DNA from 2 places in the Priestia sp. 53B2 genome. Region 2 is predicted to be linked to the other one. Evidence: riboswitches for the same ligand, from Rfam matches in the RefSeq annotation. Region 2 holds a riboswitch; the other holds the start of a gene.
What was found. A riboswitch is a leader RNA that binds a small molecule or an ion and turns the genes downstream of it on or off. The one in region 2 is predicted to bind cobalamin.

Region 1: it holds a riboswitch for cobalamin, as region 2 does, so the genes downstream of both, ACN6NE_RS25220 ((2Fe-2S) ferredoxin domain-containing protein) here and ACN6NE_RS12545 (HoxN/HupN/NixA family nickel/cobalt transporter) in region 2, are expected to answer to the same signal.

Annotation. Positions count from the first base shown of each region.
Region 1 is NZ_JBLZXA010000030.1:117,162-121,982, forward strand. Features, by position in the region: gene ACN6NE_RS25210 (sirohydrochlorin chelatase) at 1-246, opposite strand, end outside; gene cobJ (precorrin-3B C(17)-methyltransferase) at 265-1,887, opposite strand; gene ACN6NE_RS25220 ((2Fe-2S) ferredoxin domain-containing protein) at 1,901-2,281, opposite strand; cobalamin riboswitch at 2,382-2,561, opposite strand; cobalamin riboswitch at 2,680-2,858, opposite strand; gene ACN6NE_RS25225 (hypothetical protein) at 3,005-3,163, opposite strand; gene ACN6NE_RS25230 (M42 family metallopeptidase) at 3,477-4,514, opposite strand; gene ACN6NE_RS25235 (cation:dicarboxylate symporter family transporter) at 4,622-4,821, opposite strand, start outside.
Region 2 is NZ_JBLZXA010000015.1:60,298-65,118, forward strand. Features, by position in the region: gene ACN6NE_RS12530 (ABC transporter ATP-binding protein) at 1-620, shown strand, start outside; gene ACN6NE_RS12535 (undecaprenyl-diphosphatase) at 767-1,360, shown strand; gene ACN6NE_RS12540 (organic hydroperoxide resistance protein) at 1,513-1,932, shown strand; cobalamin riboswitch at 2,038-2,220, shown strand; gene ACN6NE_RS12545 (HoxN/HupN/NixA family nickel/cobalt transporter) at 2,354-3,151, shown strand; gene ACN6NE_RS12550 (M20 family metallopeptidase) at 3,381-4,544, shown strand; gene ACN6NE_RS12555 (DoxX family protein) at 4,614-4,821, opposite strand, start outside.

The DNA of each region.
Region 1 (4,821 bases), on a different contig from region 2:
CGGAATATGTATTTTAGAGTGGCCAGCAGGCAAGAGCATAATTGGAATTACAACTACATCTTGTGCTCCTTTTGCCACACATGTATCAATACCTTGACTTACATTTGGGCGTTCAAACTCTAGAAAACACGTTTCTACTAAAATAGATGCGTCCCAATCATGCTTCATAGTCGAAATAAATTCGCGAATTTGATCGTTCCCTTCAGGATCTCTGCTTCCATGACCGACAAATAAAACTGATTTCATATAATGCCCTCCCATTTTTTAATCTCCACACGGAGCTGGTTCTACTTTTATTTTTGGTGTTATATCTTGATAGTCGAATCCATAAACGTTCTTCACACGCTTAAAAAATTTATGAAATCGCTCATTAGGATGACCTTTTTCTTTATATTCATGGACAATGTTCTCCACTATTTCAACAATGTCATCGGGCGCTATGCCTTCCGCCACAATTTGACCTGAATGCGCATTGCGTCCAACCGTTTTAGCTCCTAAAAATAAATCAAAAGCACCTTTTCTATAGACAATGCCGATATCTTCTTGAACAGCACCATAACAGGCCATACCGCATCCATTAATACCAAGCTTCAGCTCTTTTGGCATGTCCATTCCCCCAAGGCGTTTTTGTAATTCTTCCGTATGTGGAATAGCATCGCTTTTTTCTCCGTCACAAAAATCACACGCTTTGATTGTGAACACGTCTCCGACCGGAGATAGTAAAAAGGAAGCTGCTTGGAGCTTTTTAATAATCACGTCTGGCTGAGCCGTTGGAATTTGCAGTTTGATTTGATGGTCAGGTGTATACTCCATCGTACCTTTTTCACCAACAACTTCTGCTAGTGTGGTCATTTGAACAGGCGTGAATTTCTTATTTGCAAGTCCTGGACTAACCGCCACTTCGAAAATAGACTGTATTGACTGGTGTACGACCGCAGAAGTGGTTTCACCTAAAATTGCTTGAAGCGCTTCTTCTGCAAGAGCTCGTGAAGTTGCTTTTTCTTCTCTTGTGTCCTGAACTGCTTCAATAGCTGAAGCTGTTTGCTCTACAGTCTCTTCTTGATCGAGAGCCCATGGTTCTGCTTCTTTTCGAAGTCGCTGATGCGGTCTTAGCGGCTGCTCTGTTTGGTTGAGGGTATATTTCCGCTGATATCCTCGCGGTGTAATCATTAAATCGTCGTAAAAGAACGTAGATGAATTTCCGACAACAACGGTAGTCAGCATGCCTATTTCGTGGTTTAACATGTCTTTTAAGTTAGTCATTACGACTTCTTCACGGTCACGATAAGCGCTTTTCACAAGGCCAACAGGCGTATCAGGGGAACGGTACTTTAATAGAATTCTTTGTGCTTCAACAATTTGTCTTGTTCGTCTTCCGCTTTTTGGGTTGTAAAAAGCCACTACAAAATCTGCTTGTGCAGCTGCTTCAATTCTTTTTTCGATTAGCTCCCAAGGCGTAAGGTGGTCACTTAAACTAATCGTACAAGCATCGTGCATCACGGGCGCTCCAAGGAGAGATGCGCATGAATTAATAGCCGAAATGCCAGGAATTACTTCCAGCTCTACGCCCGTTTCTTTTTTCCAGCCTTTTTCAATCAACACTTCATACACAAGGCCTGCCATTCCGTATACTCCTGCATCTCCGCTTGAAATAACAGCTACGGTTTTTCCTGCTTCAGCTTGCTTTACAGCTTCTTGTGCACGGCTTACTTCTTCGGTCATTCCCGTACTAATAATTTGCTGATTCGTTAACAGTCCTTGAATTAGTTCCACATAGGTTTTATAACCGATGATCATATCACTTTCTTGAATGGCTTCTCTTGCTCGCTGTGTAATATGTTCAAAGCTTCCTGGCCCAAATCCAATAACTAACAGTTTACCTTTCATGCTAGCTCCTCCTTTATGCGTTACTTTTTACTTTGTCAATTCCTTCTATGGAGTCACTGTTTTCCGGAGAAACGAAACCGTTTTGATCATATTCATAGATAAGCGATTCCCTTATACTGCAGCCTCCTGCTAAATGCTCTTCGACAATTCGGTGAGCGACGGTTTCAGTGACCTGCTTGTACCAATCTCCTGAAGGATACACGATAGCTACTGGAGCATCTTTGCATCGTCCGTTACAGCGCGTACGCGTTGTATGAACCGTTTCATCCAAATCCAGTTCCGTCACCTTATTTCGAATAGCTTGCGTGGCTTCTTCTCCACCTTTTCTCATACAGCTGCTTCCATTACAAATCAATACGTGATGTTTTGTTCCATTTAAGTTCCACGTCGTCACACTCATCGCTCCTTTACTAAAAAAAGCGCCTCTATCAATGATAGAGGCGCAGAAAATTCAAACTAAGTTTTTGCACTTCCACCTATATCCCGTAGGGTAAGCTTCGCATTAGAAAAAGGCCGGTTTCCTGACTTCGATTCATCACTTGATTGCGCCTTCCCGAATACAGTGGCATATGCAATCAGCTCCTCTTCACAGTGGCGGGTACCGCGCTGGCTTCACACCAGACTTCCCATTTAACGCAATGTGAACATTGCGCACCTTTTTTGCACGATATGTAGTTTTACGCTACGAGAAAAACCCGCTTCGCTAATATGCGAGCGGGTAAAACGTCAGAATAAGAGTGTACACGAATGCCACTTTAAGCCAACGTCTTCCTTCCCGCTCCCCGGAGAAATAGAAACTTCACAATAAAGACAGGTCTCCTGACTTGTGTATCATTCTACTTGAGAACCTTCCCGTGATTTCTTCACAGTGGTTATACTCGTTCGTCCACACTTACAGTTGCGGGGACAGTACTGGCCTTTCACCAGTTTCCCTATTAAGCCTTCTTGGCATCTTTACTGTTGCTGTTTGATATATATGAACCTTTTAAACTATCAGAATAATAGAAGTAACTACCATATCATAGCGTACATTTTTTTTTATTTCAACTCTATTCTTTTCGGAAGATACAAGCATCTATAAAAAAACAAGAGCATAAAATCAGCTCTTGTTTTTTCATTATATAGCTACTAATGTTAAATGAGGATCATTATAATACACAACTTCTGAAAGGACTTTACAGCCATTTGTTTTAGCAAACGCTTCTCTCGCCTGCTTTTCAGTTTCAAATTCAAACATTTTCATTTCTTTTCCAGCATATACCGTCAGTACCCACATGAAAAGATTCGCCTCCGATTATTGTAGTGATCGCTATATCCACATTATGCCGAAACCATTTCCTTTTGAAAACCCATTCTACAAAACTTGTCACAAGAAACTTTTTAAAATTTAAAAACATTTTAACTTCTGTAAATGAACACAATGTACAAAAGGTTTAAGCAGTCCTCTTTAAAAAGGGTGCTTTTTTAACCAACTGTTGCTTCACCAGTAAAAAAATATATAGTATTTATTAAAAAAAGAAAGTACAGACATCACAATCCCGTCCTGCTCTTTATTTTGCATAAAAATACACTAATTAAATATTCCTCTCTTAAAGTAGAACCATGTTCGACTGCACATAGTGATAAAGAAGCTTATACGTATGGTTCAATGAATCTTGATGCGTTCTCTCAAACGCATGAGAAGAATCAATTCCTGGACCAATTAAGCCGTGTACGATATCGTGTCCGGCACGAATAGCAGCAGAAGCGTCTGATCCGTAAAACGGATAAATATCTAATTTGTACTGAATATCATGCTGCTTAGCTAGCTCCACCAAATGCTTTCTCAAACCATAATGATAAGGGCCACTTGAATCTTTTACACAAATAGATACGGTGTATTCATCGGTAGATTGTCCATCTCCCATAGCACCCATATCAACAGCTAAGTATTCTACTGTTTGAGGCGTAATGTTCGAATTTCCTCCGTATCCAATTTCTTCATTATTTGAAATGAGAAAGTGCGTAGTGTATGGCAGTTCGATCTGTTCTTCTTGAATTGTTTTCATGAGCTGAAGCAATAAAGCTACGCTTGCTTTATCATCGAGATGACGAGATTTAATAAAACCTCTTTTTGTTATTTCTATACGAGGATCAAACGAAACAAAGTCGCCGACTTCAATTCCAAGGCTGCGAACATCTTCTGCGCTATGTACTTTTTCATCCAGTCGAATTTCTATATTTTCTTGATTTCGCTCAGCTTTCCCTGCATCTTTATACACATGAACAGATGTTTGATGCATCAGGATGGTTCCTGTAAATACTTCTCCTGATGAAGTTTCAATTTCACAATATTCTCCTTCAATAGAATTGTAGCGAAATCCTCCAATCAAGTCGATTTTCAGACGCCCACTCGGTTTGATTTCTTTTACCATAGCACCTAATGTATCGACATGAGCCGTCAGCATGCGGTGGTGATCTGTATCTTTACCGGGAATAGTAGCGACTAAGCCTCCTTTTCGATTGCGATACGTTTGAATATTTAGCTCTTTTACATAGTCTTCGACAAATGAAATCACCTTTTCTGTATTTCCAGAAGGACTGGGAATCGAAACAAGCTTTTTAATTAACTGAACAGTTTCCGTCATTATGACACTTCCTTTGTCTCTCATTTCTTTTATTTTACCATATGTTTCAAAAAAGATAACAGGCAGCTCCAAACAAAAAAGCCGGGCAGCTGCCCGGCTTTTTTGTTTTAAGCTATGTTTGATTTCTTTAATTCATTTATATAATTTAATGATTTTTGCTTATCAAACTCGCCTTCTGACTTGGACATTACAATTGCAGCTAAAGCATTTCCTACTACGTTAACTGTGGTACGCATCATATCAAGAATGCGGTCAATTCCTGCAATAAATGCCATGCCTTCAAGAGGGAAGCCCATAGATTCAAGTG
Region 2 (4,821 bases):
GTTTTTCGAAAGAACACTGTAGTAATGTACTGAAGAAAGTAGGGTTAGAAGGACATGACCATCAGAAAGTTGGAAAGTTTTCATTTGGAATGAAAAAGAAGTTAGGAATTGCTCAAGCAATTGTAACAGACCCAGATCTTATCTTTTTAGATGAACCAACTTCTGGAGTAGATATTGAATCTGCTCTTCGCATTCATGAACTAATAAGAGAACTTCAAAATCAAGGCAAGACGATTTTTATGACGTCTCATAATTTAAATGAAGTCGAGAAGATTTGTACACGTGTAGCAATTATGAAAAATGGGGTCATTTTAATAGAAGGTACAATGGAAGAGCTGCGCTTTCAATATCAAGCGAAAAAAACGGTGATGATCAAACATGATCCTTATCCAAACAGTCACAAAGAATACATTCAACAGTTTTTCCGTACGTTGAGTCCCGAAGTTGAATACCATCACATGTACACAAAAGTGATGCTTCAAAAAGAAAGAAATATTCCTCTTATTATTCGCGAATTAATTCAATGCGGCATCGACATTTATCAAGTTCACGTCGAAGAACCTTCTTTAGAAGAAATCTTTTTGCAAAAAAATATTGTGGATCACTCACAGGTGAGTTAATGGGCGAAAGACCGTTGGTTTACTACTCAGCCTGAATACATTATTTATAAATACCAGTTAGGAAGCTTCTGACAAAAACATGTTCATTTTCTCAAGAAACTGATAAGATAGCTAATGACATTTAAAAATAAGAAAGGATTTCGATTATGTTATCAGCTATCAATTCAGTAGATTATACCATTTTCCACGCGGTGAATCAGTATGCCTCACACGTAAAGCCTCTAGATTCGCTGATGGTATTCTTTGCAGATTATGCCCAGTATGTACTTATCGTTTTACTCGGCTTATTTTTACTTATTAATAAAAACGGCAGCCGTGTTGTAGCATTTCAAGCTTTATGTGCTTGTGCCACAGGAGTCATTATCAATAAAGTGATTAGTTTATTTGCTTATCGAGATCGTCCGTTTATCTCTCACCACGTGAATCAGCTTATTGATCACGCCGCAAATTCTTCATTTCCAAGCGATCATGCTACATCTGCATTAGTTATCACTTTTACCATTTGGCTGCATTTCAAACGTTCAGGGCGCATGTGGGTTGTCATGGGCGTACTCATTGCCTTTTCACGTGTATGGGTTGGCGTTCATTATCCATTCGATGTGTTAACAGGAGCCGTTTTAGGCTGCGTGCTGGCGCTGTTTATTCATTATGTTATTTTTAATACGAAACTGATGAGGACTATTACTAACTTGTCTATTTTTCGAAAATCTGCTTATGACAAACAGTCTCAATATTATTAAGAAAAAGTCGCAAATACGCGGCTTTTTTTATTGGGAAATTTTTAATGTATTTAATACTTGTTTTTTAAAATTAAATTGTGTACAATTAAATTACAGAAACGATAAATAAAAAACTTTTAATAAAATTAATGAAAAAGAGGAGAGGTTTATACATGAAAGCTTTATATGAAACAACAGTCGTTAACACAGGTGGAAGAACAGGAGAAGTTCACTCTTTAGATAACATCTTTAACTTAGACGTTGCAACACCTCCAGCGCTTGGTGGAGAAGCAACAACAGCAACAAACCCAGAGCAGCTGTTTGCAGCTGGATACAGTGCTTGTTTCAACAGCGCGTTAGAATTTATGTTGAAAAAACATAACGTAGAAATCAAAAGCAGTGAAGTAAAAGCTACTGTTCAGCTGCTTCCTGATAAAGCTGATCAAGGAGTGAAAATTGGAGTAGCGCTTGAAGCTCATATCGAAGGCTTAGATTTAGAAACAGCGAAAAAATACGTAGACCTAGCTCACTCATACTGCCCGTATTCAAAAGCAATCAGCGGTAATGTAGACGTAACGGTAGAAGTAGTTTAATTTCTTTAAAAAGCCCTGCTAAGCATGTAAAGCTTAGCAGGGCTTTTTTATTTGAATTTTCTCTATTCATTTGTAAGCGGTACTAGTATAATGAGGAGGAAAATGAATCATTCGCACAGTTTAGGTGCTCTTACATAGCGTAAGAGGTAACAGGGAATCGAGTGCAAATCTCGAGCGGTCCAGCCACTGTAAGCAGGGAGTTTTCTATCTTATTGTCACTCAAAACGAGGAAGGCGGTAGAAAATGATGATCTCAAGCCAGGAGACCTACCTATTCTGTACACTTGACTCTTCTAGGAAAGAGGCGGTGTATCAAGGTACGCAGTGAGCAATTGCTGTTTATTTTCATATGCCGACACATCCTCAATTTCTATAGAATTGAGGCTTTTTTACGTTTTATTTTAAAAAAAGGAGTGTAGGAAATGGAAGGTTTATCAGTTTTTTTACTTGTCTTTTTATTAGGAATCAGGCACGGATTGGATGCAGATCACTTAGCTTTTATTGATGGCCAGACTCGATATAATTGGCGAATGGGCAGCCGTTTTGCCCCGTGGGTCGGAACGCTGTTTTCACTAGGTCACGGAGGAATGGTGGCCGTCACGGCCGGGGTGCTGGGCGTGGTGATGAAGAATTTTACGTTTCCATCGTATTTCGATCATTTTGCATCTTGGGTATCCATTATCTCTCTCTTTCTAATCGGGACATTAAACACATATCATTTGCTTCGAACCAAAAATAAAGAGGAAGAGTTTCAGCTGAGTGGGTTAAAAGGAAAGTTTATTCCGAAAATCGCAAAAGGAACAACGAATCCTTTTTTAATTATTCTTGTAGGAGCATTGTTCGCTTTAGCAGCCGAAACGGTCAGTCAAACGGCCGTGTGGTCTCTAGCTGTAGGGAACGCAGGCAAGTATACGCCGCTTTTGTTAGGACTAGTGTTTATGTTTGGTATGATGCTGACAGATACAATCGATTCGATGATTGTACATAAAATGGTGAATGAATTGAGTAAATTTGGACAATCTGCTTCCCGCTTGATGGGCTGGGTTATTGTTGTTCTCGCGTATGGTGTGTCGTTCTATTTAGCATTCACTTTCTTTAACCCATGGGCCGAAGTAAACTTTGAAATGGTTGGCGTTATTCTGTTTATTTTTTTAGTGTCTATGTTTGTTTTTGTGAGTGTGAAGTCAAAAGGGAAAAATATTAAAATAAATGTCAATTAGTCAAACGAAAGCTTTAATCTGTTAAAGATTGAAGCTTTTTTGTATGAATTTGTTGAAGTTTATGGCTATTTTGGGTCGGTTATGAATAAGTTAAAGTATTATCTGTATTTAAAGGATGGAAAATTGTCTGAAAACCATTATAATTAAGGATAATTTAAGGTCGTTATGTGAAACGTAGAACATAGTTATACGTACGATAAATAAAAGCATTTAATGCAAGCAGCAGGGGTTGTTTGGAGGAGGAATTGATTTGAGTCAGGTAATGGTAGAACAAAGCGTGTTTAGTTATTTAAAAGAACACGAACAAGAGATGCTTGAAGATCTAGTTGGATTTGTGAAAAAAGAATCACCGTCCTACAGTAAAGAGTTAGTAGATCAGTGTGGAATGTATTTAACGCAGCTGTTTCATAAACGGTTAGGGGTAGGATACGAAATCATAGAAGAAAAAGAAGTAGGAAACCATTTGAAATTTACGATTGGAGAAGGAGAAAAGCAGCTTTTAATTATCGGTCACTTTGACACGGTATGGGAAAAGGGAAGGCTGAGTCTAAGAACAGAGGGAAACAAGCTGTATGGTCCGGGAATTTTAGACATGAAAGGCGGCATTGTACAATCTATATGGGCGATTAAAGCGATTCAAGAGCTTGGCTTATCGCTCGATAAAAAAATTGTGTTTTTCTGCAATTCGGATGAAGAGATTGGGTCAATTTCTTCTAAAAAATACATTGAAGAAGAAGCGCAAAGAAGTGAAGCAGTGCTAGTAGCGGAACCGGCGGTGGCGGGTTCAGGTGCGTTAAAAACGTCGCGCAAAGGAGCGGGAATTTTCACCGTAAAAGTATGGGGACGAGCAGCACACGCGGGTAATCACCACAAAGAAGGAATCAATGCGATTGAAGAGCTGGCGCGCCAAGTGATTTTCTTGCAGGGCTTAACAGATTATGAAAAAGGTACAACGGTGAACGTTGGGACATTTACGGGAGGCAGCGGTACAAATGTAGTGCCGGAATATGCAGAAGCGCACGTGGATTTACGTGTTTCTACAGAAGAAGAAGCAAAACGTATGACGGATATTATTTTGAATTTAACACCCATTTTAAAAGGGATTAAGCTCGAAGTAACGGGAGGCATGAATCGTCCTCCGATGGTCAAGTCTAAACAAACGGAAGAGTTATTTGAATGCGCTCAGTCAATCGCGGCCAAACTGGGCATGAAATTAGAAGAAGCAGCTGTTGGAGGCGGAAGTGATGGCAATTTTACAGCGGCCATTGGCGTTCCCACGTTGGATGGGTTAGGAGCATGCGGAAAAGGAATACATGCGGAATATGAACATATTCAAATTGATACGTTGTCCGAGCGTTCTTCTTTATTTGCGAATTTGCTGCTGCAAATATAAAAAAAGCCCGCCTCAAACGGCGGGGACTAATCTGAAAGCTTATATTGGGAGAGTATAAGCTTTCTTTTTTTATTTACTGCTTTCTTCTTGAAGAGAAAAGGCAGTTTCTTTCTTTTTGAATACCACTGCATCAAGAGCAAGGAATTGACTTCCTGCAAGGAACAAGTGAGCAGACATGGCAATTAAGGCGATATCAAACTCAAAGCCGCCTACAAATCCGCTTTTAAGCTTGGCTGTAAAAATAGCGCCAAGCATAACTGCTACAAATAAAGCAGCT